3 regions of the Janthinobacterium sp. PSPC1-1 genome follow, and region 3 is predicted to be linked to each of the others. Evidence: predicted binding sites of a transcription regulator. Region 3 holds the regulator's gene; each other region holds the start of a gene.

Evidence for each region. The regulator HrcA, encoded in region 3, represses chaperone genes, less so after heat shock. The targets are predictions, from matches to a motif close to TTAGCACTCNNNNNNNNNGAGTGCTAA.
Region 1: the regulator HrcA is predicted to act here: its motif matches at 6,225-6,251, upstream of rpoH (RNA polymerase sigma factor RpoH).
Region 2: the regulator HrcA is predicted to act here: its motif matches at 4,683-4,709, upstream of groES (co-chaperone GroES).

What each region holds. Positions count from the first base shown of each region.
Region 1 is NZ_JAFCWP010000007.1:65,786-75,935, forward strand. It holds gene ACP7EG_RS21160 (DUF1365 domain-containing protein) at 1-649, opposite strand, end outside; gene ACP7EG_RS21165 (NAD(P)/FAD-dependent oxidoreductase) at 639-1,952, opposite strand; gene ACP7EG_RS21170 (MerR family transcriptional regulator) at 2,167-3,105, shown strand; gene ftsY (signal recognition particle-docking protein FtsY) at 3,270-4,328, shown strand; gene ACP7EG_RS21180 (cell division ATP-binding protein FtsE) at 4,337-5,080, shown strand; gene ftsX (permease-like cell division protein FtsX) at 5,077-5,997, shown strand; gene rpoH (RNA polymerase sigma factor RpoH) at 6,415-7,308, shown strand; gene ACP7EG_RS21195 (hypothetical protein) at 7,398-7,664, opposite strand; gene ACP7EG_RS21200 (hypothetical protein) at 7,843-8,298, shown strand; gene ACP7EG_RS21205 (ABC transporter ATP-binding protein) at 8,362-9,093, shown strand; gene ACP7EG_RS21210 (CPBP family intramembrane glutamic endopeptidase) at 9,090-10,150, shown strand, end outside.
Region 2 is NZ_JAFCWP010000008.1:16,933-27,082, forward strand. It holds gene ilvD (dihydroxy-acid dehydratase) at 1-146, opposite strand, end outside; gene ACP7EG_RS22225 (LysR family transcriptional regulator) at 320-1,231, shown strand; gene lgt (prolipoprotein diacylglyceryl transferase) at 1,311-2,141, shown strand; gene ACP7EG_RS22235 (EVE domain-containing protein) at 2,151-2,615, opposite strand; RNA gene ssrS (6S RNA) at 2,706-2,883, opposite strand; gene ACP7EG_RS22245 (cell division protein ZapA) at 2,938-3,249, opposite strand; gene ACP7EG_RS22250 (DUF904 domain-containing protein) at 3,249-3,512, opposite strand; gene ACP7EG_RS22255 (hypothetical protein) at 3,669-4,415, opposite strand; gene groES (co-chaperone GroES) at 4,950-5,240, shown strand; gene groL (chaperonin GroEL) at 5,291-6,931, shown strand; gene ACP7EG_RS22270 (hypothetical protein) at 7,141-7,650, shown strand; gene ACP7EG_RS22275 (GNAT family N-acetyltransferase) at 7,743-8,318, shown strand; gene ACP7EG_RS22280 (oligopeptide:H+ symporter) at 8,401-9,975, shown strand; gene ACP7EG_RS22285 (alpha-D-glucose phosphate-specific phosphoglucomutase) at 10,027-10,150, opposite strand, start outside.
Region 3 is NZ_JAFCWP010000003.1:490,859-501,008, forward strand. It holds gene ACP7EG_RS13290 (AraC family transcriptional regulator) at 1-772, shown strand, start outside; gene ACP7EG_RS13295 (VOC family protein) at 850-1,215, shown strand; gene ACP7EG_RS13300 (LysR substrate-binding domain-containing protein) at 1,387-2,292, opposite strand; gene ACP7EG_RS13305 (acyl-CoA dehydrogenase) at 2,452-3,633, shown strand; gene ACP7EG_RS13310 (CaiB/BaiF CoA transferase family protein) at 3,633-4,880, shown strand; gene ACP7EG_RS13315 (barstar family protein) at 4,994-5,320, opposite strand; gene dapB (4-hydroxy-tetrahydrodipicolinate reductase) at 5,329-6,138, opposite strand; gene ACP7EG_RS13325 (outer membrane protein assembly factor BamE) at 6,158-6,793, opposite strand; gene fur (ferric iron uptake transcriptional regulator) at 6,990-7,421, shown strand; gene hrcA (heat-inducible transcriptional repressor HrcA) at 7,470-8,486, opposite strand; gene ACP7EG_RS13340 (HAD family hydrolase) at 8,604-9,329, opposite strand; gene ACP7EG_RS13345 (hypothetical protein) at 9,573-10,150, shown strand, end outside.

The DNA of each region.
Region 1 (10,150 bases), on a different contig from region 3:
CGCGCAGCGGCTGCGCCGTGCCGGACAAGCTCGTCTCCAGAATCGGACCGTCGAGGTCGTCATAATCGACGCGGGCCAGGTGGCGCTCGCCATCCTTGTCGTGGTTGCGCAGGAAACGGAAACGGTACTGTCCTTCCACCTTGCAAAACGGCGACACATGGAAAATCTTCTTGGCACGCAACTCGCTGCCATACGCGATGGCGCCGCCCTGCTCGAGCAAGTACAGATGGCGCTCGCCAAAGGTATTGCGCACATCGCAGAGCACGGCGCGCAGCACGCCATCCGGGCGGTGGCAAAACCAGAAGCTGATGGGATTGAAGACATAGCCAAACATGCGTGGCATGGTTTGCAGCCAGATTTCGCCACCCGCGTCCAACACGCCATGCTGGTGCAAGAGGCCATCGATCCACTCCAGCAACGGTGTCGTGCCATCGCCGTGGTCGCTGTCGCGGAAGGCCAGCAGATTGGCGCCGTTGCGCGACATCAGGCGAGCGGGGAAATCCTGCGCGCCCATGCTGCGCAAGGGCAGGCGCAGATAAAACATGCCATAACTGAAAGCATGCGCGCGCGGGCGCAGCCGCGCATGGCGCACCCGTCCCAGGCACAGCAGGGGCTGCGGCGGCACGGGCGGCGAGAAATCACGCGGCATGGCCGAGCTCCGCCGACGCCATGCCGTTCAGCGCTTGCGCCACGGCCAGGCCCGACTTCAAGCCGTCTTCATGGAAGCCATAGCCCGTCCAGGCACCCGCGAACCACGTGTGCTGCGCGCCCTGGAAGCCGGCCAGGCGCGCCTGGGCGGCAATGGCCGCGCCATCGAACACGGGATGGGCATACGAAAACTCGTCGAGGATGGACGCCGGGTCCGGTTCATCGAGGGGATTGAGCGAAACGATGACGGGAGTGGTGAACGGCAGCGGCTGCAACTGGTTCAACAAATAATGTACGCATACCTGCGGCGCCTCGCCTTCCGCCACTGCCGGCCGTCCCTGGTAATTCCAGGCCGACCAAGCCTTGCGGCGCTGCGGCAGGCAGGACGCATCCGTATGCAGCACAGCCCGGTTCGGCTGGTAGCGTACGGCTTCGAGCACGCAGCGCTCGTCGTCACGGATATCTCCCAGCAGGGCCAGCGACTGGTCGCTGTGGCAAGCGAGCACGACATGATCGGCATGCTCGACACCGGCGGCCGTGTGCAGCTCGACCATGCGCGCGCCACCATGAGCCTGGCGGCGCACGGCCAGCACGGGGCAAGCCAGGCGCTGCTGCGGAATGCCCGCCAGCAGTTTTTCCACGTACACGCGCGAACCACCGCGCACCGTACGCCATTGCGGCCGGTCGCTCACTTGCAGCAAGCCATGGTTATGGCAGAAACGGATAAACGTGGCCAAGGGAAAGGCCAGCATCTGGCGCGCCGGGCACGACCAGATGCAGGCGGCCATCGGCAGCAGATACCAGTGGCGGAATTCATCGCCATAGCCGTGCAGCTCGAGAAACTCACCCAGCGACAGGGCCGGCGCCGGCACGCTGGCCGTGGCCAGGGCGCTGGCCTGACGGTTGAAGCGCACGATATCGCGCAGCATGCGCAGGAAGGCGGGGCGCAGCAGATTGCTGCGCTGGGTAAACACGGTATCGAAATTGGCGCCAGCCCATTCCAGCACGCGGGCATCGGACGCAGTGCCGAGCGGCATTTTCACGGAAAACGACATATCGCTGTCGGCCGCCCCGACACCGAGTTCATCAAACAGTTGCACCAGGTTCGGGTAGGTGGCGTGGTTGAACACGAGAAAACCCGTGTCGACGCCATGCGTAACACCATCGAGCGTGACGTCCACCGTATGGCTGTGACCGCCGAAATAGTCACCCGCCTCGTACAAGGTGACGTCCTGGCCCGCTTGCGCCAGGCGATAGGCACACGACAAACCGGCAATTCCTGCTCCGACGACGGCGATCTTCATGACTGTATCCGTTTCATGTTTGTCCTGGACAAATTAAGTTTTCTGCATAGTCAGTCAAATATTGATCTATGTCAATGAGGGCGCGAGCCGCTCACAAACTTATACGCAGGCAAGTTTCAATCGGATTCAGCTATTTGGTCCGGGGCGATGGAAGGCGTAAAATGCATCCCACGTTCTTTTGGCATGCGAGCAAGCCCCCTGTATGGATACTGATTTGCAACCGCTGCACCCCCCTTCCGCCTTCAGCATCAGCGATGTCGAGCGCGATACGGGGCTGGCCAAGGAAACCTTGCGTGTCTGGGAGCGCCGCTACGCCTTTCCCCAGCCCCAGCGCGACGCCTTTGGCGAGCGCAGCTACCCGGCCGAGCAAGTGCAGAAGTTGCGTATGGTCAAGCGCCTGCTGGACCTCGGATTTCGTCCGGGCAAAATCATGCAACACAGCACCTTGCAACTGCAGCAGCTGGCCAGCGCCGGCAGCGTGGCGCCGTCAACCCGTCCCCCCCAGCTCGAACACTACCTGGCCCTGTGCCGTGGCCACCAGATGGCGGAATTGGGCGACGCCCTGCGCCAGGCGCTGGCCGTGCTGGGCTTGAAAGCGTTCACCATCGACGTCATCGCGCCCCTGACGGGCATGGTGGGCGAAGCGTGGGCTTGCGGCGACCTGGCCGTGTATGAAGAGCATCTGTATAGCGAAACCTTGCAAACGGTGATGCGCCATGCCATTTTTTCCCTGCCGCAGGCAAGCAGCCCGTCGACGCGCACGCCGCGTATCGTCCTCAGTACCTTGCCGCAGGAGCGGCATGGCCTGGGGCTGCTGATGGCCGAGGCGCTGTGCGCGGCGGCCGGCGCCCATTGCATGTCGCTGGGGGTGGAAACGCCGCTGGCGGACATCGTCGCGGCGGCCCGCGCGCAGCGTGCCGACATCGTGGCGCTGTCGTTTTCCAGCGCCAGCAAGCAACGGCAGACGCGCGACAGCCTGCAGCAGTTGCATGCGAGCTTGCCGCCAGACATGGAATTGTGGGCTGGCGGACGCAGTCCCGTGCTGACCAAGCAGCCGCCGGCGTTCCTGCATGTGCTGGACTTGCGGCAAGTCGAGGAAAGCATCGCTGACTGGCGCCGCCGCCATCAGGCGCTGGCCCTGCAAACCCACTGAACCGGCTGGAAAGCGCGGCAACTGCGGCGATCTCCGTGGATAGCCGCGCAATGTTGCCAATCGAACAGTAAAGCATGAAGGGCCGGGCGCGCTCTGGTAGAATAGCCTGTAACACAGTGTCCGGCGCCGCCGGGCCTTAGGTCAGCACCCGCCACCACACATCCATGTTTAGTTTCTTCAAGAAAAAACCCATCGCTCCCGAGGCTGCGCCAGCCGAGCCCCTCGTCCTTCCTGCCGCCACGTCGCCTGCCCCGCAGCCTGCCGCTAAGCCCCTGAGCGGCGCGCCGGCCGAGCTCGTGCCCGTGATCGTCGCTGCCGAACCCGAGAAAAAATCGTGGATGACGCGCCTGAAGGCCGGCCTGTCGAAAACCTCGAACACCTTGTCCGTGCTGTTCGTCGGCGCGAAGATCGACGACGCCCTGTACGAAGAGCTGGAGGCGGCGCTGCTGATGTCCGACGCGGGCATCGACGCCACCGAATTCCTGCTCACGGAATTGAAGAAAAAGGTCAAGGAAGACAAGCTGCTCGACGCCGCCGCCGTCAAGGCCGCGCTGAAAGTGCTGCTGATCGACCTGCTCTCGCCGCTGGAAAAGCGCTTCGAGCTGGGCCGCCACAAGCCGCTGGTGATGATGATTTCGGGCGTGAATGGCGCCGGCAAGACCACCACCATCGGCAAGCTGGCCAAGCACATGCAGTCGAATAACCAGTCCGTGCTGCTGGCTGCGGGCGACACCTTCCGCGCCGCCGCGCGCGAGCAGCTGATGGTCTGGGGCGAGCGCAACAACGTCACCGTCATCTCGCAGGAATCGGGCGACCCGGCCGCCGTGGCCTACGATTCCGTGCAATCGGCAAAAGCGCGCGGTATCGACGTGGTCATGGTCGACACGGCGGGCCGCTTGCCGACGCAGTTGCACCTGATGGAAGAATTGAAGAAAATCAAGCGCGTGATCGGCAAGGGCATGGAAGGCGCGCCGCATGAAACCCTGCTCGTCATCGACGGCAACACGGGCCAGAACGCCTTGACGCAAGTGAAAGCCTTTGACGATGCACTGCAGTTGAGCGGCCTGGTGATTACCAAGCTCGATGGTACCGCCAAGGGCGGCGTGCTGGCGGCGATTGCCCGCGTACGCCCCGTCCCCGTGTATTTCATCGGCATCGGTGAGAAAATTGAAGACTTGCAGCCTTTCGTGGCTGCCGAATTTGTCGAAGCGCTGCTCGGATAAGCCTATACATGATTGAATTTCAGCACGTCTCCAAGCAATACTCCTCCGATGCCGTGGCCCTCAGCGACATTTCGCTGAGCATTGCCAAAGGCGAGCTGGTCTTTCTGGCCGGCCCGTCCGGCGCCGGCAAGTCCACCCTGCTGAAAATGATCGCCGCCATGGAACGCCCCACGTCGGGCAAGCTGATCGTCAATGGCCAGGACATGGCGAAGATCAAGCCGGCCGGCGTGCCCTTTTTGCGCCGCAACATGGGCCTGATCTTCCAGCAGCAAAAATTACTGAACGACCGCTCCATCCTGGCCAACGTCATGCTGCCGCTGCTCGTCGTCGGTGCGCATAAAGTTGCCGCCGAGCAGCGCGCGCGCGCCGCCCTCGACAAAGTGGGATTGCTGGACCGCGCCATGGCGCGTCCCCTGTCGCTGTCGGGTGGGGAACAGCAGCGCGTATCGATCGCACGCGCCATCGTCAACCGGCCGCAGATCATCCTGGCCGATGAACCGACGGCCAACCTGGACCGCGCCAGCGCCAACAAGGTGCTCGACGCCCTGAAAGCGTTTCATTCGGTGGGCGTGACCTGCCTCATTTCCAGCCATGACGAACAGATGCTCGACGCCGCCGCCCGCGTGATCCACCTGAAAAACGGCCAATTAGTCGCCATCGACAAGGCCACGCAGGCGCCCGTCTTCGCGCCGCCCGATCCCGATTTTGCGCCCTCCCCCGGCCCCGACGATGTGCAGGGAGAACAGGCATGAGAGGCTGGTTCCGTCAACACCGCTTCGCGCTCGGTTCGGCGCTGATCCATTTGCGCAAGTCGCCAGGCGGCTTCCTGTTGAACGTGCTCGTCGTCGCCATCGCCCTGTCGCTGCCGTTCGCCGGCTTGACCATGCTCGACAATGTGCGCCCCATGTCGGAACAGATGTCGGTCGACCCGGAAATCAGCGTTTTCCTGAAGATCGACACGCCGCGCGAGCAAGCCGTGGCCCTGGCGGGCGCCATGCGCAAGGTCGTCGGCGCGCAAAAGGCGAAGATCGTCTTCATCCCGCGCGAACAGGCGCTCGACACCCTGAAAAACAAGAACGGCCTGGCCGACGTGCTCAGCACCCTGGGCGACAATCCCCTGCCCGACAGCTATGTACTGAAACTCGATGCGTTCAGCAGCGCCAGCGAAGCGCAGGATGTCGATGCGGTGGCGGAGCAGCTGCGCCACCTGCCATTCGTGGAATCGGCGCAAGTCGATTCGGCCTGGGTCAAGCGCCTGGCGGCCCTGCTGGGCGTGCTGCGCCTGGTGCTGCTGCTGCTGGCCATCACCCTGGGCGTGGCCGTGATCGCCGTGGTCTTCAATACCATCCGCCTGCAGGTGATGCAGCAGCGCGATGAAATCAGCATCTCGAAATTGATCGGCGCCACCGACACCTTCATCCACCGCCCCTTCTATTACACGGGCGCCCTGCTGGGCCTGTGCGCCGGTGCGCTGGCCCTGGGCGCCGTGGCGCTGGCCTTGCAACCACTGAATACCGCGATTGCCGAGTTTGCCCGCCTGTACGCGTCCGAATTCCAGCTGGTGCCGCTGGCGCCGCTGCCAATGGCCGGCTTGCTGGCCGTCAGCGCCGGCCTGGGCCTGATCGGCGCCTTCCTCTGCGTGCAGCGCCACCTGGCGCGCCTGAACTGACCTTTCCTCCCTCCCATGGCGGCGCCCCAGGTGCCGCCATGCGTCACCACAATGCTGTTATCTTGATATTTAGCAAGTATTCTTAAGGTTCGCTTCAGCCAGAGGCCGTAGACTGGCTACGTTGTCGTGAAGCGGCCTGCAGCGCTGTTCAGATCACCGTTCATACACATTTATCAAGCATTCATTCGCCATAGCATTTAGGCTATCAGGACGATTAAATGTGCTGATTGGCACTCTCAAGCAGAGAGTGCTAATATAGGGACATACCAACAGCAGAACCGCCATGGACGCCAAATGAAGATGGTGCCGCGATCTGCAAGTGCAAGACCGCATACGCAAAACGAACAGACAATCGGGCCACGTCGCGTGACATGGCCAACTGGAACAAAGCAAGACTACGAGGGAGAAAACATGACTATGATGTCCGCAACATCCGCATTGGTTCCGACCAAAAGTAATGCGCTGGGCCTCGGGTTCACTGGCAATCTGGGCAATATTGACGCCTATATCTCGGCCGTGAACCGCCTGCCCATGTTGACCCACGATGAAGAAATTTCGCTGGCAACACGCCTGCGCGAAAAAAATGACCTGGCCGCCGCGCAAGAACTGGTGCTGTCGCACCTGCGCCTGGTGGTCTCGATTGCCCGCGGCTACCTGGGCTATGGCTTGCCGCACGCCGACCTGATTCAGGAAGGCAATATCGGCTTGATGAAAGCCGTGAAACGCTTCGATCCGGACCAGGGCGTGCGCCTGGTATCGTACGCCATGCACTGGGTGAAAGCCGAGATGCACGAGTACATCCTGAAAAACTGGCGCCTGGTCAAGGTCGCGACGACGAAGGCACAGCGCAAGCTGTTCTTCAACCTGCGCAGCCACAAGACGGGCCTCGATGCGATGACGCCGAAGCAGATCGATGCGCTGGCCAAGCTGCTCGACGTGAAACGCGAAGAAGTGATCGAAATGGAAACGCGCTTGAGCGGCCGCGACATTGCACTGGAATCGCCGACCGACGATGAAGACGACAAGTTTTCGCCGATCGCCTACCTGTCGTCGGAGCAAAGCGAGCCGACCAAGGTGCTGGAAGCGGAACAAGTGACACGTCTGCAATCGGAAGGCCTGGAAACAGCACTGTCCAAGCTGGACGCCCGTTCGCGCCGCATCATCGAAGCGCGCTGGCTGGCCAACGACGACGGTTCCGGCGCCACCCTGCACGCTTTGGCAGAAGAGTTCGGCGTATCGGCCGAACGCATCCGCCAGATCGAAGTGGCGGCGCTGAAAAAAATGAAGGGCGCGCTGGCCGCCTGGGTGTAAGTACAAGCAATGCCGCAATGCAAAAGGCGCCGCAAGGCGCCTTTTAGTTTTACAAATGATATTTATCAACAGATAAACATTGTCAGCCCTTATGCTGCAGCCAAGCCCTTGGTGATCAGCTCGGCGACCAATTCATTCAGATCCGCATCGCGCTCCTTGGCCAGGGTCTGCAATTGCAACACCAGATCGCTGTTCAGCTTGACGGCGAATGGCACCAGGCCCAGGGCCTGATCGCGCTTGCGCTGCTCGCGGCGGTCGACGACCACCGCTTCCTTACCGAATGCACCGGCGCCGGGAACATTCATCTTTCCCATCAGTTTCTTGGCATCGCTTTTCGCCAGGGCAGTTTTTTTCATGGTTGTTTCCTGATTTTCAAAACAGCCATTCTACGCAGTAATCGGCGCGCCGCGTGGCCGGCGCATCAATTCATCGGCAGCACGCCAATAGTGCGCCGAGAAAATATCATTTTGTTACCATTATTTTATCCCACGTGTGAACAAGCACACCCGGGACGTTCTACCTGAAAGGAAAAACATGCCTTACCTGAGCCGCTCTTATCGTACCTTGCTGCTGCCCCTGCTCATCGCCTGCCTGACCGTGCTGGCTGGCTGCGGCGCGGCCGGCAGCGCCGGCGACGCGGAAAACACGCCGCGCAGCGTCACCCACGTGCTCTCGCCGGGCCAGCAAGTGGCCATCACGGCCACCGATACCCTGAAACTCGAGCGTGTCAACGACAGCCGCTGCCGCAAGGGCGCCGTGTGCGTGTGGAAAGGCTACGTCAGCTACAGTTTCAGTTTGCTCAACAGCGCAGGCGCCACCGACATCGTGCTGTCCGAGTCCATGCCCGGCGCCGCCAGCTCCGTCAGCGTCAACCACCTGACGTTCACCTTGCTCGACGTCGACCCGGCCACGCCGCCCGCCCTCAACGCGGCCGAACCCGCGTATCGGGTCAAGGTAAAAATCACGCAGGGCGCGCTGGAACGCCCATAAATCGACCACGTCTGGATAGCACGCTATCATCTTGCCATTGTTAACATTCTTGCAGGGCACACGATGATCGCATTCCAGGGTTTGTCCAAACGCTACGGTACCTTCGACGCCGTCCACCCGCTCACCTTGCAGGTGGGGAAGGGAGAAGTCTTCGGCTTCCTGGGACCGAATGGCGCCGGCAAGACCACCACCATCCGCATGCTGATGGGCATCCTGGTGCCCAGCAGCGGCCGCGTGCTGGTCGATGGCCTCGATTGCCACCGCGAGGGTGCCGCCGTGAAGCGCAAGGTGGGCTACCTGCCCGACACCCCGATCTTTTACGATTATTTGCGGGGCCGTGAAATCCTGCAATTCGTCGCCGAAATGCATGGTTTTTCACGCGCGGATGCGGCCGAACGCGCGACGCGTCTGTTGACGGAATTCGGCCTGGACGAAGCGGGCGAGGATTTCGCCGTCAATTATTCGCTGGGCATGAAGAAAAAACTGGGCCTGGCCTGCGCGCTGATCCACGATCCGGCCGTGCTGATCCTCGATGAACCGATCAACGGCCTGGACCCGCGCGCCTCGCGCGAAGTACAGGAACGGCTGCTGCGCATCGCCGCCGCCGGCACCACCATCTTCGTTTCCACGCATTTGCTCGACATGGCGGAAAAGCTGTGCAGCCGCGTGGCCATCATCCACCGCGGCGCGCTGGCGGCCACGGGCAGCCTGGACGAAATTCGCCGGCAACTGTCCAGCGACGGCAGCCTGGAAGAACTCTTCCTGCAGCTTACCGATGAAACGGGCGCCGCATGACGCCGGCGCCGCTCACCGCCTGGCGCGCCATCTGGCTGCTGACCCGCTTGCGCCTGCAGCGCCTGCTCAACGTCAGCGGCCGCGGACTCGCCTTCAAGAAGCCCCCGCAGGGCCGCCCCGCCACGCCGGGCAAGAAACGGGGCCGCTGGCTGCTGGGCGTGCTGCTGTTCCTGCCCATGCTGTTTTCCTTCGGCACTATCGCGCGCCATGGCGTACTCAACATGCATTGCCTGCTCGACCAGGTGGCCGCCTGCCAGGCGCAAGGCAGCATGCAGGCGGGAGAACGCCTGCTGGCACCCGTCATCGCCGAATTCATCGGGCACCCGTTCAGTACGGCGCTGGCAGGCGGCCTGGCCCTGCAATTGATGCTGTTGTGGCTGGTCAGCGTGTTGTTGCCGCTAGGCATGGGCGAGCTGTCGAAACCGGACTGGGACCTGGAATGGCTGGTCACCTTGCCGGTCGACAAAACCACGCTGCTGTGGGCGCGCGTGCTCGAACGCACGCTCGTCAATCCGGCCGGCCTGCTGGCCTTGTGGCCCAGCACCACCATGATCGCCTGGTATTCGGGCCAGGGCTGGTTTTCTCCGCTGTCCGGACTGGCGGCCAGCCTGCTGCTGCTGGCCCTGGCGGCCATGCTGCGCACCCTGGTCGATACGGGCCTGCGCCTGTCGCTCAGTCCGGCACGGCTGGGCAACCTGCAGGCGCTGCTGTCGGTGGCCGGGGTATTTCCCATGTATATGGGCATGTCCTTTGGCATGGGCGCGGGCGGCTTTGCCCATGGCTGGGCCGCGGCCATGCCCGCCTGGAGCAGCTGGACGCCGCCCGGCCTGCTGGTGCGCGTGCTCAATGCCGCCAGCCTGGCGGCCGCGCTGCTGCCGGCCTGCCTGCTGCTGGCGCAAGTGCTGCTGTTGATGTGGCTGGGCATGGCGATACTGCGCCGCCAGTTGCGCCACGGCGTGGTGGGCGCGGGCCAGCGCGAAGCCAGCCGCAAGCGTTCCCCGGCGGCGCTGCCCGCTGGCCGGTGGCGCGCCCGCATCGGCACGGTGATCCAGCGCCG
Region 2 (10,150 bases), on a different contig from region 3:
CCGGGCACGAACTGGGTAAACGAGTTGACGACGGCGATGATCGGCTTGTCGAAGTCGCCATCCTTCATGCCGGTGGCGCGCCACAGGGCGCGGGCGCCAGCCATGTTGCGGCCGTGGGTGGTGGTGCGGGAGCGGTATTGCGGCATGATGGGGTCCTTCCAAGGATGATTGATGCCTGACTGCGCGGATTTTCAACAAAACCCTGCATGCAGTGGGGGTACGTCAGATTGCCTTGTGCGCGCCCCACTGTCAAATATATGATGCACATGTCTGTGAGTCGTTTTGCATATCACAGCAATCAATCCGCATGGAAACACATATGAATCTCGAACTGCGCCAGCTGCGCTACTTTGTCACCGTTGCCGAGGAATTGCACTTCGGCCGCGCCGCCGCGCGCCTGCACATGACGCAGCCGCCCCTGTCGCAAACCATCATGGCGCTGGAAGATCTGCTGGGCGCGCCCCTGTTCGTGCGCACCCGGCGCGAGGTGCAGCTGACGCCGGCCGGCACGGCCCTGCTGCCCGAGGCGCGCCGATTGCTGGCGCAGGCGCTCGATTTGCCCGCGCTGGTACGGCGGGCCGCGCAGGGCGAGGCGGGGCGTCTGAGCCTGGCTTTCGTTTCCTCGGCCGACTACAGCGTGCTGCCACCGCTGCTGCGCGCTTATCAGAGCGCCTATCCGCAGGTGCAGATCGCGCTGCAGGAAGCCACCTCCGATTTGCAGCTCGATGAATTGCTTGCCGGACGCACGGATGCGGGCCTGTTGATCCCGCCCCTGCCCGAAAAGGCGAAAGGGGACCTCGATTACCTGCCCGTACTGGCCGAGCCGCTGGTGCTGGCCGCGCCGTCCGGCCTCGACATATTGACTAAGCCCGGCCCCGTGCGCCTGCGCGACTTGCCGCCCCTGCCTTTGATCATTTTCCCGCGCGCGATATCGCCCGCCCTGCACGACGCCATCCTCGGCGTGTTCCGCGCGGCCGGCATCACGCCGCAGATCGGCCAGGAAGCGATCCAGATGCAAACCATCGTCAGCCTCGTCTCGGCTGGCATGGGCATCGCGCTTGTGCCACAATCGGTATCGAATCTGATGCGCCCGGGCGTAGAATACAGGCCGCTGCAGGACGCCACGCCGCTGGTGGAAACGGGCCTGGCCTGGCGCCGCGACAATCCGTCCGCCGTGCTGCAGGGTTTCCTGGCGCTGCTGCGCAAGCAGATCAGCGCGACCGCCGATTAAATTAAGTGGCCGCTAAGGCAAAAAACCGCAAGCGCCCCCATACTACGCAACCTTGGCTTTAAACAAAGAAAGAAACCCCATGCTGATACACCCGATGCCCGACCCGATAGCCATACAAATCGGCCCGCTCGCCGTGCACTGGTACGGCCTGATGTATGTGCTGGCCTTTGCCCTGTTCATTATCCTGGGCCGAGTGCGCATCAAGCAGCCGCATATCGCCGTGCTGGGCTGGAAGAAGGAAGACCTCGATGACATGCTGTTCTACGGCATGCTGGGCGTGGTGATCGGCGGGCGCCTGGGCGAAGTGCTGTTCTACCGCCCCGAATACTTCATGCACAATCCGCTCGAGATCTTCATGGTCTGGCATGGCGGCATGTCCTTCCATGGCGGCTTCCTGGGCGTCATCCTGGCCATGTATCTGTGGAGCCGCAAGGCGGGCCGCAATCTGTTCGACGTGCTCGACTTCATCGCCCCACTGGTGCCGCTCGGTTATGCCGCCGGCCGCCTGGGCAACTTCATCAATGCCGAACTGCCGGGCCGCATCGCCCCGGAAACCCTGCCGTGGGCCATGCAGTGGCCAGGCATTCCGTATCCCGTGCACCCGTCGCCCCTCTACCAGATGCTGGTCGACGGCATCTTGGTATTCATCATCCTGTGGCTGTATGCGCGCAAGCAGCGTCCGCGCATGGCCGTGGGCGCCATGTTCACCCTGCTGTACGGCTGCGCGCGTTTCTTCACGGAATACTTCCGCACGCCGGACTGGGAAGTCGTCTGGCTGGGCGTACCGATCACATCGGGCCAGATGCTGTCGCTGCCGATGATCGTCGGTGCCATCGCGCTGCTGGTGTGGGCGTATAAAAGCCAGGTGATGGGCACCCCGCCCACCAAGGCCCGCGTAGCGGACGCCTGACCGGCCGCCCTACGCCTTCAACCTGCTTGTAATCACTTTCCATTGCGCCGGCGTCACGGGCGTGATGGACAGGCGGCTGCCCTTCTTCAACAGCAGCATGTCTTCCAGCTCCGGCATCTGGCGCATCTCGGACAGGGGCAGCAGCGCCGTCTTCTTTACGCCCCGCACGTCGACGCTGATCCAGCGCGGCTGTTCAGGCGTCGCCTTCGGATCGAAATACTTGCCGCCCTCTTCAAACTGGCTGTGATCGGGATACGCGCCGCTGGCCACTTCGGCCACGCCCGCCACGCCCGGCTGCGGGCAGCTGGAATGATAAAACAACACGCCATCGCCCGGCCGCATGCCATCGCGCATGAAGTTGCGCGCCTGGTAGTTGCGCACGCCAAACCAGGGCATGGTGTGCTGCGGCGCTGCCATCAGGTCGTCGATGCTTACTTCATCGGGTTCGGATTTCATCAGCCAATATTGTTTCATCTAGACTCCGTGTGAAAGCGACAGACGTAAAAAAACGGTTGCGCATGATGCGGCAACCGTTTTCAGTTGTACTTACAAATGCAATGCAAATTAGGCCCCGCCTGTGCCGCTATGCCGGCATCCCGAACCAAACGGTTCAAGGTGGTCACGTTAGTTCAATTTCGGGTTCGTCGAACGAGCGACGCTCACTCCCATCAAACAAAATTCGCAACCGATGCGCATAAATGGTTCAAGGAATATATGGCAATCGCGAACACCGCAGGGTAGACCCAAGTTTACTCCTTTGGTCGCGCATCGCAAAGACAAATCGTACCGTGTCCGCTTAAAAAAGATTTTCCTGGGGCGTCAATGCGCTGTCCAATACCGTGTGCATGGCCGAGATTTTCTGCTTCACTTCGAGTATCGTCAGCTCCGACAGCGGACCTTGCGGCGACTTCACGGAGAGGAATTCGGCGGCCACGCCCAAGGCGGCCAGCACGGCGATGCGGTCATTGCCCTTGACCTTGCCCGCGTCGCGGATGGCTTTCATTTTACTATCGAGATAGATTGCCGCTTCGCGCAGTGCGCGCTCTTCACCGTCGCGGCACACCATGCTGTAGGACTGGCCCATGATATTGACATCGACACGCGGCATTACGCTTCCTTCTCGTTCTCGGCAATATAGGCTCCCGCTTCCGAAGCGGCTTGCTCCAGGCCGGCTTGCACCAGTTCGGGAATTTTTTCCAGCAACGCTTCCACCCGCTCCTGCGCCTCGCGCATGCGCTGCACATACAGGGCGTTCTCGGCGGCCAGCGCGGCATTGGCCTTGCGCAATTGCGCGTTTTCACGGCGCAGCGCATGGGTCATTTCGGCCAGCAGGCCTATCTTGTCGGATAATTCGTTGAATTCGGAAATCATCCCGCCACTATAGGGCGGACGCTCCATGGGCGTCAATCGAATCACGCCGCTGTCACACATATTTACATCAATGCAGGGCAGTTGGCGGACAATACACACTTTTTCCGGCGCTTTTCGCCAAGTGCGCGCATCTGCCAGCGCCGCGATGGCAGCATTTTACTCGTCGACGTAATCGGCTTCGATATCGAGTCCGCCATAACGATTTTCGCAAGAGCGGCGCACCAGCGTCTGCTGTCCGCCCTTGCCGTCAAGCACCATCGTCAAGTCGCGGCAAGTACGGCGGTAGCTGCCAGGTTTGGCGTCCGTCCCCGAGGGCGTCAGGCGCACTGCCAGCGGCGCCGCATTGCCCAGGCCCTTGTTGCTCCACTGGCGCGTCTTGCCATCCTCTTCATCTTTCAAGGTGCGCACGGCGGCCGTCAGCAAGGCTTGTTGTTCCTTGGCATTAAGCTTGGCGATGGTGACGTCGGACAGGAACGGCGGATACACGACGGGCGCCGGGTCCTTGCCCTGCACATCCCAGTTGCCGCTGTTCTGCGAACAGGTGCGGCGGCTCAGGTCTTGCGACTTGCCGCCCGCCGTGACGACGAATTTCAGGTCGCGGCAGACGTGCGCCTTCAGACTGTGCTCCGTCATGCCGGAGTTGCTGAAGTTATACGTGACTTTCACCAGCACGCCACTGTCGCCGCCGTTGTCCCATACGTGCGCTTCCTGGTCGTCGTCATCCTTGTTGAGGTCGTTGAACAAGTCGCCCAGCAACATTTTCTTTTCCAGCGGTGTCAGGGTCGCCACGCTGATCTCGTCGACGATGGTGGGCGTGTGCGCGGCGGCATTGCCCAGGCAGGCGAGGCCGATGACGGTAGCGCCCAGCAGGCGCAGCACGGGACGGGAAACAGGAAATGGCATGGCGTTCTTTCTGGAGCAAGTGGCGATATGTGGCGATATTGATATGCAATTGCAATCATCTTATCAAATTTCATAGTAAAACTCTGTTTCCTGCGCGTACAGGAACGCCCCCCATCCGGGCGGCATGCTAGAGTCGCTGCTGTTGCTGACGCCCGGGAACGCGGCTTGTGCTGGCGCAAACCCTGTGTAGATGCAGGCTCTGCTCAGCATCTATCTATATGTTCCTCTTGAATAAGCCCTTGAAGTTGCCCCATACCGTCCCTATAATTAGCACTCGTTAGTAGAGAGTGCTAACAAACTCTTTCGTAGCAATCCTCAGGACTGATGGTGCTTGCCAGACCACTGCAGGGAACGCTACGCGGCGGGCGACGCCGCGATGCACCACTGCCGGATACAGGCAAGGACAAGATGACATGGGGTTTGCTTGACCGTTGCGGGCTGCTTTCAACGGCGGTCACTGAAAGCAGGTCTGGCGCTGTGCCGGACATGTATTCATTTAGCAACACTTATCCATTGAACTTTAAGGAGTTTTGTATGAATCTGCGCCCATTGAACGATCGCGTCATCGTCAAACGCCTCGACCAGGAAACCAAAACTGCGTCCGGCCTCATCATTCCTGATGCAGCTGCTGAAAAACCGGATCAAGGCGAAGTCCTTGCCGTAGGCAATGGCAAGATTCTCGACGACGGCAAAGTCCGTCCTCTGGATGTCAAAGTGGGCGACCGCGTCCTGTTCGGCAAGTACGCCGGCCAAACCGTCAAAGTTGACGGCGATGAGCTGATGGTCATGCGCGAAGAAGACATCATGGCGATCGTCGTCAAGTAATTGTTTCCACGTTGTAGACAGACACATCCCGAAACTCAGGAGAATTGAACATGGCAGCTAAAGAAGTAATATTCGGCGACGCAGCGCGCGCCAAGATGGTCGAAGGCGTCAACATCCTCGCCAATGCAGTCAAAGTAACGCTGGGCCCGAAAGGCCGCAACGTGGTCCTGGAGCGCTCGTTCGGCGCCCCTACCGTCACCAAGGATGGCGTATCGGTAGCGAAAGAAATCGAACTCAAAGACAAGCAAATGAACATGGGTGCTCAGTTGGTCAAGGAAGTTGCTTCCCGCACCAGTGACAACGCCGGCGACGGCACCACCACCGCCACCGTGCTGGCCCAAGCCATCGTACGCGAAGGCATGAAGTTCGTTGCCGCCGGCATGAACCCGATGGACCTGAAGCGCGGTATCGACAAAGCAGTTGCTGCCACCGTCGAAGAACTGGCGAAAATCGCCCGTCCTTGCACCACGACCAAAGAAATCGCCCAAGTTGGCGCGATCTCGGCGAACTCGGACTACTCGATCGGCGAGCGTATCGCTGAAGCGATGGAAAAAGTCGGCAAAGAAGGCGTCATCACCGTGGAAGACGGCAAGTCGCTGAACGACGAGCTGGACATCGTTGAAGGCATGCAATTCGACCGCGGCTACCTGTCGCCTTACTTCATCAACAACCCAGAGAAACAAGTTGCCGTCCTGGACAGCCCATTCGTCCTGCTGTGCGACAAGAAAATCTCGAACATCCGTGACCTGCTGCCGGTACTGGAACAAGTCGCAAAAGCTGGCCGTCCACTGCTGATCATCGCAGAAGACATCGAAGGCGAAGCGCTGGCGACCCTGGTTGTGAACAACATCCGCGGCATCCTGAAAACTTGCGCAGTGAAAGCACCTGGCTTCGGCGACCGCCGCAAAGCCATGCTGGAAGACATCGCTGTCCTGACCGGCGGCCAAGTGATCGCTGAAGAAGTCGGCCTGACCCTGGAAAAAGTGACCCTGGCCGAACTGGGCCAAGCGAAACGCATCGAAGTGGGCAAGGAAAACACCATCGTCATCGATGGCGCCGGCGAAGCTGCCTCGATCGAAGCACGCGTGAAACAAGTGCGTGTACAGATCGAAGAAGCGACCTCGGACTACGACCGTGAAAAACTGCAAGAGCGCGTCGCCAAACTGGCTGGCGGCGTTGCCGTGATCAAGGTTGGCGCTGCCACCGAAGTCGAAATGAAAGAAAAGAAAGCCCGCGTTGAAGATGCGCTGCACGCTACCCGCGCTGCCGTGGAAGAAGGCATCGTGCCAGGCGGCGGCGTAGCCCTGCTGCGCGCACGCGCCAACATCACGGTCAAGGGCGACAATCCTGATCAAGACGCTGGTATCAAGATCGTCCTGCGCGCAATGGAAGAGCCACTGCGCATGATCGTGCAAAACGCTGGCGAAGAAGCTTCGGTCGTCGTGGCAGCCGTACTGGCTGGCACGGGCAACTACGGCTACAACGCTGCCAACGGCACGTATGGCGACATGGTCGAAATGGGCGTCCTGGACCCAGCCAAAGTGACTCGTTCGGCGCTGCAAAACGCCGCTTCGATCGCTTCGCTGATGCTGACAACCGACTGCATGGTCTGCGAAATCGCTGACGACAAAGCAGGCGGCGGCATGGGCGGCGGCATGGGTGGCATGGGCGGCATGGACGGCATGATGTAACCCCGGCATCCCCGTGCGCAGGCGACGGCACGCGGGGATGCCTATGCCGGGACAGGACAGGCAGACCAAAAGCTGCGTGCGCCTGCACGGCAGCCCCGAAAGCCATCTTCTACGGAAGGTGGCTTTTTTTTCGCCTATTCATTTGGCAAGCCCGTTAGCAAGCCCGTTGGCAAGCCCGGCGATTGCCGGCCTGCGCGTTTTGCTTTAGCATGGCCGCCATCGTCCTTCTTTCTCATGCCACCATCATGCCGCCACGCGCCTCTTCTTCCAAAACCACCATCATCGCCGGCATCCTGGCCGGCTTGCTGGCCGCCGGCCTCGGCGCTTTCTACCTGCACCAGCAGTCCGCCCCGCACGACGGCAATGCCCCGGCCGCGAACAGCCAGGCGGCGCAGGAGCAGAACGCACGCGCCGTCGATGCGCTGATGGCTTTGCCGGAAATCAAGGCTTGGTCGGCGCATATCGAAAAGGCTACCGGCGGCCGCGCGCACGGCGCCGTGATGGAAACGTCGCCGGAAACGCGCCTCGTCGATGGCGTCGCCTGCTATCAGCTGAGCTTTTTCGAAAGCACGCCCGACGCGGCCCACCGCTGGGAAAGCTTTGTCGTCACGCCCGACGGCAAGCGCATCCTTGTGGACGATATCGTCAACGGTGACCTGATCAGCCTGGAACAATGGCGCAAGGACAACGCGCCCATGCAGCGCATCGCCACGCAATAACGCCCCAGGCCGGCTGCGGGCGCGATGGCCAGGGACGCTGGCGTTGCAGCGCAAGGTTTACTTTCTGACATCGAAGCCCGATACTCGCCCACATGCCCGCCACCTCTGTCCGCCTCCTTGCACCAGACGACGCCAGCGCCTACCGCGCGCTGCGTCTGGCCGGCATCGCCGAACTGCCCGCCGCCTTCTGCACCACGCACGCAGCGGAAAGCGGCTTGCCGCTGGCACAGATCGCCCAGCGCTTGCGCGCCACCTCGCACCAAATAATATTTGGCGCTTTCAACGAGGAACAATTGATCGCCATTGCCGGCCTGCGCCGCGAACCGATCGCCGTCGTGCATGACAAGGCCAGCCTGTGGGGCGTGTATGTGGCGCCGCAGGCGCGTGGACGCGGCGCGGGACGGCAACTGGTGCAGGTCGCCATCGCGCACGCCTGCGCCATTCCCGAGCTGGGCCGCGTGTGCCTGGCCGTGGCGCAGGACAACCACGCGGCGTTGAGCCTGTACCTGGGTTGCGGTTTTACCCTGGCGGACGGTCCCGCAGCGGAGGGCATGCTGCCACTGCAGCTGTTGCTGCCCCGCCCGGCGCGTGCCAGTGCAAGTGCAAGTGCAAGTGCCGAAAGTAATGTCTTTATGAAAATCAATACCTTACAAATCTCTGCGAAATAGCGGACAGGCCGTTTTTTCTGTTGCAAGCAAACGCGGCAGGCCTTAGCATCGCGGCTTACAAAAAAAACTTGGGGGAGAGCCAATGTCATCGGCCGAGACACAAACCGCCACGGGCAAGATGCCCCGGCAAATACCGTACATCATCGCCAACGAAGGCTGCGAACGCTTCAGCTTTTATGGCATGCGCAACATCCTGACGCCGTTCCTCATCAGCACCTTGCTGCTGATGATCCCGATCGATCAACGCACGGGCGAAGCCAAGCACGTGTTCCACACCTTCGTCATCGGCGTGTATTTCTTCCCGTTGCTGGGCGGCTGGCTGGCCGACCGCTTCTTCGGCAAGTACAACACCATCTTCTGGCTCAGCCTCGTGTATTGCGCCGGCCATGCCTGCCTGGCCCTGTTTGAAAACAGCGTCAACGGCTTTTATTTCGGCCTGTTCCTGATCGCCTTCGGTTCCGGCGGCATCAAGCCCCTTGTCGCCTCGTTTGTCGGCGACCAGTTCGACCAGACCAACAAGCACAAGGCCAAGCTGGTCTTCGACCTGTTCTACTGGATCATTAACTTCGGCTCTTTCTTCGCCTCGCTGCTGATGCCGATGTTCCTGCGCGACTTTGGTCCCTCGATCGCCTTCGGCATCCCCGGCCTGATGATGCTGGCCGCTACCCTCGTCTTCTGGATGGGCGCCAAGAAGTACGTGCACGTGCCGCCTGCGCCGCCGAATCCCGACTCGTTTACCCGCGTCGCCCGCACGGCCCTGCTGGCGCGTGTCGATGGCGGTTCGCGTCCCGGCCTGTATGTGGCCTACGTCGGCGTGATCGGCGCCCTGTATGCGTTCTACAGCATTCCCGAATGGGGCTTCGTGATTGCAGCGTGTACGGCGCTGGTCTTGCTGCTGGCCTTCGGCAGCATCGGCACGGCCATGCAGCTGGAACGCGCACGCGGCATCCATCCGGATGAAGCCGTCGAAGGCGTGCGCGCCGTCTTGCGCATCCTCGTCATCTTCGCCCTCGTCACGCCGTTCTTCTCGCTGTTCGACCAGAAGGCCTCGACCTGGATCGTGCAAGCGAACACCATGGAAAAACCAAGCTGGTTCCTGCCGGCGCAGATGCAGGCGCTGAACCCGATGCTGGTGATGCTGCTGATCCCGTTCAATAACCTGGTGCTGTACCCGATGCTGAACCGCTTCGGCCTGGAAGCGACGGCCCTGCGCCGCATGACGGCCGGTATCGGCTTTTCCTCTCTGGCGTGGATCGTCATTGGCCTCTTGCAGCTGGCCCTCGACAGCGGCAACGCCGTCTCCATCATGTGGCAAATCCTGCCGTACGCCTTGCTGACCTTCGGCGAAGTGCTGGTCTCGGCGACAGGGCTGGAGTTTGCCTACAGCCAGGCGCCCGTCTCCATGAAGGGCGCCATCATGAGCTTCTGGAATCTGTCGACCACGGTAGGCAACCTGTGGGTGCTGATCGTCAACCGCAGCGTCATGAACGAAGGCGTGATCGGCAAGATCGCCGAGAGCGGCATCAGCGTGACGGCCTTCCAGATGTTCTTCTTCGCCGCCTTTGCAGCGGTGGCCATGCTGGCCTTCGGCCTGTATGCACGCAACTACAAGATGGTCGACAACTACCGCCAGGCCGCCGTGCCGGCGAAAGCATGATGCCGGTTTGATCTGCCGCAATCAAGAAGGGCGCCCGAGGGCGCCCTTTTTTTACGTCGTCACTGTGGGCGCGTCGCGCCCCGTGCGCTCGCGGATCTGCGCCAGCTGCTCGGCCACAGCGATCAGTCCCGCCAGCGCCTCCTGGGTCGGGATGCCATGTTGCGCCGGATCGGCC
Region 3 (10,150 bases):
GCCGGCCATGATCGTCTACCAGGAATATCTGCCCATTCCCGCCCTGCGGCCGTGGCTGGACTGCGTCTGGACCTGTCGCGTGCAGACGGGCGCCACACCTGTCACGCACCAGGTCTTGCCCGACAATTGCATCGACATCCTGTGCCAGGACCAGCAGGATGCCAGCTTTGCCGTGGGCATGATGACGGCGCCGATTGCCGTCGCCAGCCTGGGACTGGTGCAGACGGTGGCGGCCCGCTTCAGGCCGGGCGCGGCGGCGTCCTTCTTCCAGCTGCCCCTGTGCGAACTGAGCGATGGCCGCACGGGACTGCAGCAACTGTGGGGCCGCGAGCTGGCGGCACGCCTGGGTGAGGCGCTGTGGAGCGAGCCCTTGTCGAATGCACAAAGAGTTTCTGTTTTGCAAGAATATCTGCTGCTGCGCCTGCGCAGCGCGCCGCCACGGCGCCAGGCCGGCGCGGCCGAACATGCCATCGCGGCCATTGAGGCAGCGTCCGGCCAGGTGCGCGTGGAGGGACTGGCCGCGCAATTGGGTGTGTCGCGCCAGCACCTGGCGCTGCAATTTCGCCAGCACGTCGGCATCAGCCCGAAATTGTTTGCCCGTATCTGCCGTTTTCGCGCTGCCAGCGCCGGCATGCAAAACCTGGCGGGGCAGCCGGACTGGGCGCAAGTGGCCTTGCAATTCGGTTATTTCGACCAGTCGCACCTGATCCGCGACTTCCAGGATTTCGCGCACAGTTCGCCCGAGGCGTGGCTGACGGGCCGGCGCGCCTGAGCACCTTCCATTTTTCCAATCGCCCCGCACGCGCCGGTGGCATGATGGCGTTATTCTTCATTCACCAGGAGCAGAACATGATCAAGGGCTTACGCACCGTCACCTATCCCGTCCCCGACCTGGACCAGGCCAAAGCCTGGTACAGCCAGGTATTTAACACGGCGCCGTATTTCGACCAGCCGTTTTATGTGGGTTTTGCCATTGGCGGCTTCGAACTTGGGCTGATGCCGGGCGGCGAGCCAGGCACGCAAGGCAGCGTGACGTACTGGGGCGTGGACGGCATCGAGCAGGAAGTCGAGCGCATCGTTGCGCTGGGCGGCACCCTGCACCATCCGATCACGGACGTGGGCGACGGCATCCGCACGGTGGAGTTGCTCGACCCGTTCGGCAACCAGATCGGCCTGATCGACAATCCCCATTTCGAGACCGGCAAAGTCGTTTAAGAGCCTATCCCAGTAGGGAGCGTCTTCTGCTGGCAGTTCATCAGGAGCGCGGACAAGGCGTGAGGAGGACGCGTGGCGAGCCACGCGACGACGAGGCAAGTCATGCATGACGGCCAGTCCCCGCTTCTGAGGGGCGCCAGCAGGGGATGTATTCATCTACTGGGATAGGCTCTAAGCCGCTTCGTCCTGCAGCCAGGCGCGCAATTGCTGCAAGGCCGTCTTTTCATGCGCCGTTTCAGGCGTGATCAGGTAATACGCCCGCTGGCCGCGCAGTGGGCGCTCGCAGACGATGCGCAGTTCGTCACGCGCCAGTTCCGCTTCGACCAGCATGCGCGGCAGCAGGACTGCCCCTTGCCCCTGCACGGCCGCCATGGCCAGCATGGAAAACAGTTCGTAGCGGGCGCCGTAATGCGCCCCATCACGCCCTTCGCCCTCGACCTGCATGGCGTCAAACCACTGGCGCCAGGCGCCCGGGCGCGTACTTTGTTGCAGCAAGGTCAGTTCCAATACATCCTGCGGCTGCCACTGACTGCGCGCCGCCAGCAGGCGCGGGCTGGCGACGGGCACGATTTCTTCGTGCATGAGCAAAGTGGCGCGCGTGCCGGGCCAGCGCGCCAGCTGCTCGGGCGTGCCCGCGTACAGGGCGCCGTCGTATTCCGTATCGGCAAACATGAACGGTTTTGTATACGCGTCGATATGCACGACGATGTCGGGGTGCAGCCCTGCCAGCGAGCCCAGGCGCGGCATCAGCCAGCGCGTGGCAAACGTGGGCACGGAAGCGAGCTGCAATACCCCGCCGCCGCCCTGGCGCGCCATGGTGTCGAGCGTGTCGCGCTCCAGGCCATCGAGGCGTGCCGCGATCTGGCGCGCATACGCGGCGCCGGCGCTGGTCAGCAACACGCCATGGCGCGTGCGCTGGAACAGTTGCACGCCCAGAAAACTTTCCAGTGATGAAATCTGCCGCGACACGGCGCTTTGCGTCAGCGACAGTTCGCGCGCCGCGTGCGTGTAGCTCTGGTGGCGCGCGGCCGCCTCGAAACAATTGAGCGCCTGCAGCATCGGGATTTTGCGTGACATGGGGTATCCGGCCGGTGAAAGAACATCAGTATGCCGCAAGATATGCGTAACACGCATGTCTGGGTGCGAAAAAATCGTTTGCGCAAGGCTAGGCAAGAACCTACCATGAGCCATATTCAATCTTGCGCCGATCACCGGCGCTCACCTGCGAGGCCTGTGATGAGCAAAACCGTATTCGACTGGAATTCCCCCCTGCTGCTGGAAGAACAACTGACGGACGACGAACGCGCCGTGCTGGAAGCGGCCCGCGACTATTGCCAGGGCAGTCTGGTGCCGCGCGTGCTCGAATCGTTCCGCCATGGCCGCACGGACGCAGCCATCTTCCGCGAAATGGGCGAGCTGGGCTTGCTGGGCACGACGATACCCGAAGAATATGGCGGCGCCGGCCTGAACTACGTCTGCTACGGCCTGGCGGCGCGCGAAGTCGAGCGCGTCGATTCGGGCTACCGCTCGATGATGAGCGTGCAATCGTCGCTGGTGATGGTACCGATCCATGCCTTCGGCAACGAAGAAACGAAACAGAAATACCTGCCAAAACTGGCGACGGGCGAATTCATCGGCTGCTTCGGCCTGACGGAACCGAACCACGGCTCCGATCCGGGCAGCATGGTCACGCGCGCGCGCAAGGTACCGGGCGGCTACAGCCTGTCCGGCGCCAAGATGTGGATCACCAACAGCCCGATTGCCGACGTGTTCGTCGTCTGGGCCAAGGATGATGAAGGCGCGATTCGCGGCTTCGTGCTGGAAAAAGGCTGGAAGGGTTTGTCGGCGCCGGAAATCCACGGCAAGGTGGGCTTGCGCACCAGCATCACCGGCGAAATCGTCATGGATGAAGTGTTTTGCCCGGAAGAAAATGCCTTCCCCGACGTGCGCGGCTTGAAGGGTCCATTTACATGCCTGAACAGCGCCCGCTACGGCATCGCCTGGGGCGCGCTGGGCGCGGCCGAAGACTGCTATCTGAAGGCACGCCAGTACACGATGGACCGCCAGCAATTCGGCCGCCCATTGGCCGCGAACCAGCTGGTGCAAAAGAAACTGGCCGATATGCTGACAGAAATCACCATGGGCTTGCAAGGCTGTTTGCGCCTGGGCCGCATGAAGGATGAGGGTTCGCCTGCCGTGGAAATCACCTCGATCATGAAACGCAACAGCTGCGGCAAGGCGCTCGATATCGCCCGCGTGGCGCGCGACATGATGGGCGGCAACGGTATTTCCGACGAGTTCGGCGTCATCCGCCACCTGGTCAACCTGGAAGTGGTCAACACCTATGAAGGCACGCACGATGTGCACGCGCTGATCATCGGCCGCGCCATCACCGGCATCGCCGCCTTCAACAACTGATGGACACCTTGGCTTCCACCCTGCGGCCCGCACCGCTGACCGGTTTGCGCGTGCTGGACCTGTCGCGCGTGCTGGCCGGCCCGTGGGCCGGGCAAATGCTGGCCGACCTCGGCGCCGACGTGGTCAAGGTCGAACAGCCGGGGCGCGGCGACGACACGCGCTCCTGGGGTCCGCCGTATCTGAAAGATGCAGACGGCCGCGACACCGCCGAGGCCGCCTATTTCCAGTGCGCCAACCGCAACAAGCGCTCCTTGTGCATCGACCTGGCCGCCCCTGAAGGCCAGGCGCTGGTGCGCCAGCTGGCCGCCGAAGCGGATGTCTTGCTGGAAAATTTCAAGCTGGACGGCTTGAAGCAATATGGTTTGGACGCGGCCAGCTTGCTGGCACTCAACCCGCGCCTCGTGTACTGCTCCATCACGGGCTTTGGCCAGGATGGGCCATATGCGGCGCGCGCCGGCTATGACTTTTTGATCCAGGGCATGGGCGGCTTGATGAGCATCACGGGTGTGCCCGATGGCCAGCCGGGCGCCGGGCCACAAAAAGTGGGCGTGGCGCAAACGGACATCATGACGGGCCTGTACGCCACCATCGCCGTGCAGGCGGCGCTGGCAGAACGCGAGCGCTCGGGCCTGGGCCAGCATATCGACCTGGCCCTGCTGGACGTGCAAGTGGCGGCGCTGGGCAACCAGGCGGCGAATTACTTGTGCGGCGGCAAAGTGCCGCAGCGCATGGGCAATGCGCATCCGAACATCGTGCCGTATCAAGACTTCCCGACGGCCGATGGCGACATGATTCTGGCGATCGGCAACGATGGGCAATTCTCGCGCTTTTGCGCCGTCGCCGGCCACCCGGAATGGGCACAGGACGAGCGTTTCATGAGCAATCCGCAGCGCGTGGCAAACCGGGCGATTCTGATTCCCTTGATGCGCCAGACCACGGTCATGCGCACGACGGCCGAGTGGATCAGCGCGTTCGAGGCGCAAGCCGTGCCGTGCGGCCCCGTCAACCGCATCGACCAGGTCTTTGCCGACCCGCAAGTGGTGGCGCGTGGCTTGAAAGTGGAGATGCCGCATCCGACGGCGGGCACGGTGGCGCTGGTAGCCAATCCCGTGCGCCTGTCCGGTTCGCCGGTGCAGTACCGTTTGCCGCCGCCGTTGCTGGGGCAGCATACGCAGGAGGTGCTGCAGCAGTGGCTGGGCCTCGATGGCAGTCAGATCGACGGTTTGCGCGAACGCAAGGTGGTGTAAATGTTGGTCGTCTGGACGTAGGTCGGATTAGCGCTTGCGCGTAATCCGACTTGCACAGCCAACAATGTTGTCGGATTACGGCCCGCAGGGCCTAATCCGACCTACGATTCTATTCACTTGAGTACCAGCTTCAGCGCCGGCTTCTCGCCATAATCTTCATAGCGCTCATTGATGCCGGCGATACAGAAGGTGATTTCTTCCAGCAAGTCCGGCACTTGCGCCTTCATTGCCTCTGCGTCCTGCACCACGATTTCCAGCACTTCGTTCGGTTTCAAACGGAACTGCGTCATGTTTTCGTCGTCGCGCAGATAGCTGAGGCAATCGACCCAGGCATCCATGCTGTTGCCGTAGAATTCAGGGAAACCGAAGGCTGGCACGCATTGCGCATGGAAGCTCGCTGCGTCGGTGATGTCTTTTCCATTCAGGATGGCAGTGGCCATGATCTTCCTCAGTTCTTCAGCGACAGCACATCTTGCATGTCGAACAGGCCGGTCGGCTTGTCGGCCAGGAAACGCGCGGCGCGCAGCGCGCCGTGGGCGTAGGTGACGCGGCTGCTCGACTTGTGGCTGATCTCGATGCGCTCGCCGATGCCGGCAAACAGCACCGTATGGTCGCCGACGATATCACCGCCGCGGATGGTGGCAAAGCCGATGGTCGACGGATCGCGTTCGCCCGTCACGCCTTCGCGTCCGTACACGGCGCACTCTTTCAAGTCGCGGCCCAGGGCGCCGGCCACCACTTCACCCATTTGCAGGGCGGTGCCCGATGGCGCGTCGACCTTGTGGCGGTGATGCGCTTCGATGATTTCAATGTCATAGCCTTCGGACAGGCTTTTCGCCGCCAGTTCCAGCAACTTCATGGTGACATTCACGCCCACGCTCATGTTCGGCGCGAACATGATGGCCGTTTTTTCGGCGGCGGCGGCAATCGCCGCCTTGCCCGCGTCATCGAAGCCGGTGGTGCCGATGATCATCTTGATGCCGTGCTCGGCGCAATACGCCAGGTGCTGCAAAGTGCCTTCGGGACGCGTGAAGTCGATCAGGTAATCGGCGCCGGCCAGGCCGGTGGCCAGATCGGACTCGATCAGCACGCCGGCCGGCTTGCCCAGGAAAGCGGCGGCGTCCTGGCCGACGGACGGTGAACCAGCGCGGTCGAGCGCACCGGCCAGCACGGCGTCGGGGGCGTTGCTGACGGCTTCGATCAGGATATGGCCCATGCGGCCACTGGCACCAGCGATGGCGATTTTCAGTTCAGTCATTTTATTCTCTTACAACAGCTTATTTGGTGGGTTCGGCAGCAGGTGCAGGCTCGGCGGCAGGCGCCGTTGCAGGTGCAGGTGCAACGTCAGGCTTGCTCACAGGAATGGCAGGAGCGGCATCGGCCGGCACGGGCACGGCGCTCGGCGCCACGGGCGACGGCACGGCGGCGGCAGGCACGTCGGCCTTGGCGACCTTGGCGAACGGCGACGGACCGGCGATGCGGTCGATGTATTCTTTCTCGGTCGGCAAGTTGCCGCCTTCGAAACGTGCCACCTTGCCTTCTTTATCAAAAAACACAACCACGCGGCTGCTGGTGGTTTCGCCACTGCCCCGGGCCAGGCGGAATGGATAATCCCAGCGGTCGGCATGGAAAATGTCGGTCAGCAGCGAGGTGCCGAGGACGAAACGTACCTGGTCGCGCGTCATGCCCACTTTCAACTGGGCCAGCATCTCTTCGGAGACAAAGTTGCCTTGTTGAATGTCAGGACGATACGGCGAGAAAAACCACATGAATTTTTGCAGCGGCGTAATGGTGGTCGTTTGTGCGCCCTGCTCAGGGACCACTTCCTTGCCTTCTTTTTGGCTGGCTGCCGGCTTTTCGCCAAGGATGCCGCGGCTGGCGCAGCCGGACATGACCAGCGCGACACAGACCATGCCTGCCACGACTGGTGCTCGAAATGAAATACGGTGCCAGAGAGATGGCAATACAGCCGGTGTTACGCGCATAAATGACCTCAATTGGATGAACAAAACGCCAGGAGTGACCGGCCTGCCAAAAAAATGCATATTTTGGCACTCCCCGACAAAACGCTATATGATAAAGCACCTGACCCACATACGAGCAACAAACATGAGTAACAATCCTAGTGATCTCAAGGCAAGCGGTCTGAAAGCCACCCTGCCACGCCTGAAGATACTCGATATCTTCCAGAGTAGCCCGGTACGCCACCTGACAGCAGAAGATGTCTATAAAATTCTGCTGGCCGACAATATGGATGTCGGTTTGGCAACTGTCTACCGTGTCCTGACGCAGTTTGAACAGGCAGGCTTGCTGAACCGCAACCATTTTGAAACCGGCAAGGCAATTTTCGAACTCAACGAAGGATCGCACCACGACCACCTGGTGTGCCTCGACTGTGGCCGGGTCGAAGAATTCTTCGACGAAGAGATCGAAATCCGCCAGCAAAAAGTGGCTGAAGAGCGCGGCTTCAAGATCGCCGAACACGCCCTGGCCATCTACGGCAACTGCATCAAGACGGCTTGCCCGCATAAAGCCGCCTGACGCTTGCCGGCCGCTCCCACGGGGCGGCTGGCGCAGCATGGAGCTGCATCAATGATGGCTGAGTGCGCTAGAGAGTAATTTAGCCGTGATATCGACGATCGGAATGACGCGCTCGTAGGCCATGCGCGTCGGTCCGATCACCCCCAACGTTCCCACGATCTTGCCGTTGACTTCATACGGCGCCGTCACCACGCTCATCTCATCCATCGGCACCAGGTTCGATTCGCCGCCGATGAAAATCTGCACGCCCGTCGCCTTGCTCGACACGTCGAGCAGCTGCATCAAGCCCGTTTTTTGCTCGAACATGTCGAACATCTGGCGCAGCGAATGCATATTCGATGACAGATCGCTCACGCTGAGCAAGTTGCGTTCGCCGGAAATTACCATGTCGTCGCTATGGTCGGCCATCGCTTCGCTGCCCGCTTCCACGGCCGCCTGCATCAGGCTGCCCATGTCGTCGCGCAGCTGGCGCAGTTCGCCCCGCAGGCGCACGCGCACGGCATCGAACGACAGGCCGCCATAGTTCTGGTTGATGTAATTGGCCGATTGCACCAGTTGCGCCGGCGTGTAATCAGCCTCCGTCAGCAATAAACGGTTCTGCACGTCGCCGCCCGGGGCAACGATGACGAGCAGGATGCGCTTTTCGGACAGGCGCAGAAATTCAATTTGCTGGAACACGGATTCGCGGCGCGGACTGAGCACGACGCCGGCAAACTGCGACAGCGACGACAGCATCTGCGCCGCGTTGGCGATGGTTTTCTGCGGCTGCGGCGTCTGCAGGCGCATGCGCGATTCCACCAGGTGCTCGTCCAGATGCCGGACGGTCAGCAAGGTGTCGACAAAGATGCGGTAGCCGCGCGGCGTGGGGATGCGTCCGGCCGAGGTGTGCGGACTGGACACATAACCGAGTTCTTCCAGATCAGCCATGATGTTGCGGATGGTGGCTGGCGACAGGTCCAGGCCGGAAATTTTCGACAGGGCGCGCGAACCAACCGGCAGGCCGTCGGCGATATAGCGCTCGACCAGGGCTTTCAGCAGTGTTTGGGCACGTGTATCGAGTTGCATGGTGTCTCAGGTAAGCAAATATTCTTTAAACAAGCATATTGTTAATCAAGCGGCAACGACAGCGGCCGAACGTGCAGTAACAGCACCTATTATGCACGTTCGCCCGTCCGGCGGCGATCAATCTTCCAGTTGCCCCTGCAGCCACAGCAGCAACTCGTCAAAGTTGGCACAGATGGCGTCGGGCTGCACACCGGCGGCCAGGTGGGCGTCGCTGCCCTTGCGGTTCATCCAGACGGCACGCATGCCCGCGCCTTGCGCTCCCGTCACGTCGAAATACAAATCGTCGCCGACATACACGGCCTCGCTCGGCGCCACGCCCAGCGCGGCGCAGCCGGCCAGGAAGATGCTGGCATCGGGCTTGGCCACGCCGAACTCGCTGGCGGCGATGGACACCTTGAAATGCTGCGCCAGGCCGATAATTTCAAGGTCCGCATTGCCATTCGAGATGGAGCCGAGCAGCATGCGCTGGCGCATCCAGGCCAGGCCAGGCAAGACGTCGTCATAGGGCTGGACGCGGTTGCGCGCGGCCAGGAAGTGCACGATGGCCTGCTCGACCAGGGCGGCATCCTCGCCGGCGGTCTCGAAGGCGGCCAGCAGGCCGGCGCGGCGCAACTCGATCAGGTTGCCATGGAAATGCGGTTGCGCATTGAGCATGGCCAGGCGGTGCTGGCGCAGCACCTCGATGGAAAACTGCTGCGCCACCCTGGGCGCATGCGTGGCCAGCCAGTCGTGCAGCAGGGTTTCGGCGGCGGCAATCACGGGCGCGATGGGCCACAAGGTATCGTCGAGATCGAACAGGATGGCCTTGGGCGGCACAGCGGGTTTTACAGGGGCAAGGGACATGGGACTCACGGTGGATGCCGCGCCACGATGCGCAGGCTGCATGTATTGTCGCACCGATCGCCGCCGCCGGCTTGGCTGCGTCCCGTGAAATGGGGCCGGGCCAGCGCTTCCCGGCGAAAAATTGTTACAGGGTGATACAAGGCAAGATCATTCGGCTTGCCAGATAGACTAAAATAGGCGCCATTCCAATGCGGCGCCAGCGTCCGCGTTGCGCTACCCAACCTAATTCGTTTTGGAGAATGTATGAAAAATTTGTACCTGCGCTCGATGCTGGCGGCGGCTTGCGCCGTCACACTGGCAGCTTGCGGCGGCAGCGGCGGCAACCTGTATCTGAGTGGCCAAGTCTCCAATCTGGCAAAGGATGGCCTGATTCTGCTGAATGATGGCGAACGCTTGTCCGTTCCTGCGGGCCAGTCCTCCTTTGTTTTCACCAAGCTGGTCAAGACCGATGACCGCTACGATATCACCATCGCGGAACAGCCAAAAGGCGCCGTTTGCAGCATTACCAATGGCAGCGGCAAGGCAACGAGCTATTCCGTGAGCACGACCGTGGTGAGCTGCACGACCAACACCTACCCGCTGAGCGGCAAGATCACGGGCCTGACCGCTGGCGGCTTGCGCCTGGTGATGGGCCCCAACGGCATTAGCCCCCTGGCTGGCACCGACTCCTACAAATTCGATTCGGTACCTGACGGCTACCCATACATTATTTCCATACTGCCTCCTCAGCCAACGGGTCTGAAGTGCCGCTTCCAGGGTTCCACCAGTGCCGACGGCAGCGATACGGTCGGCACGATGGGCTCTGCCCTCACGACCGCGGC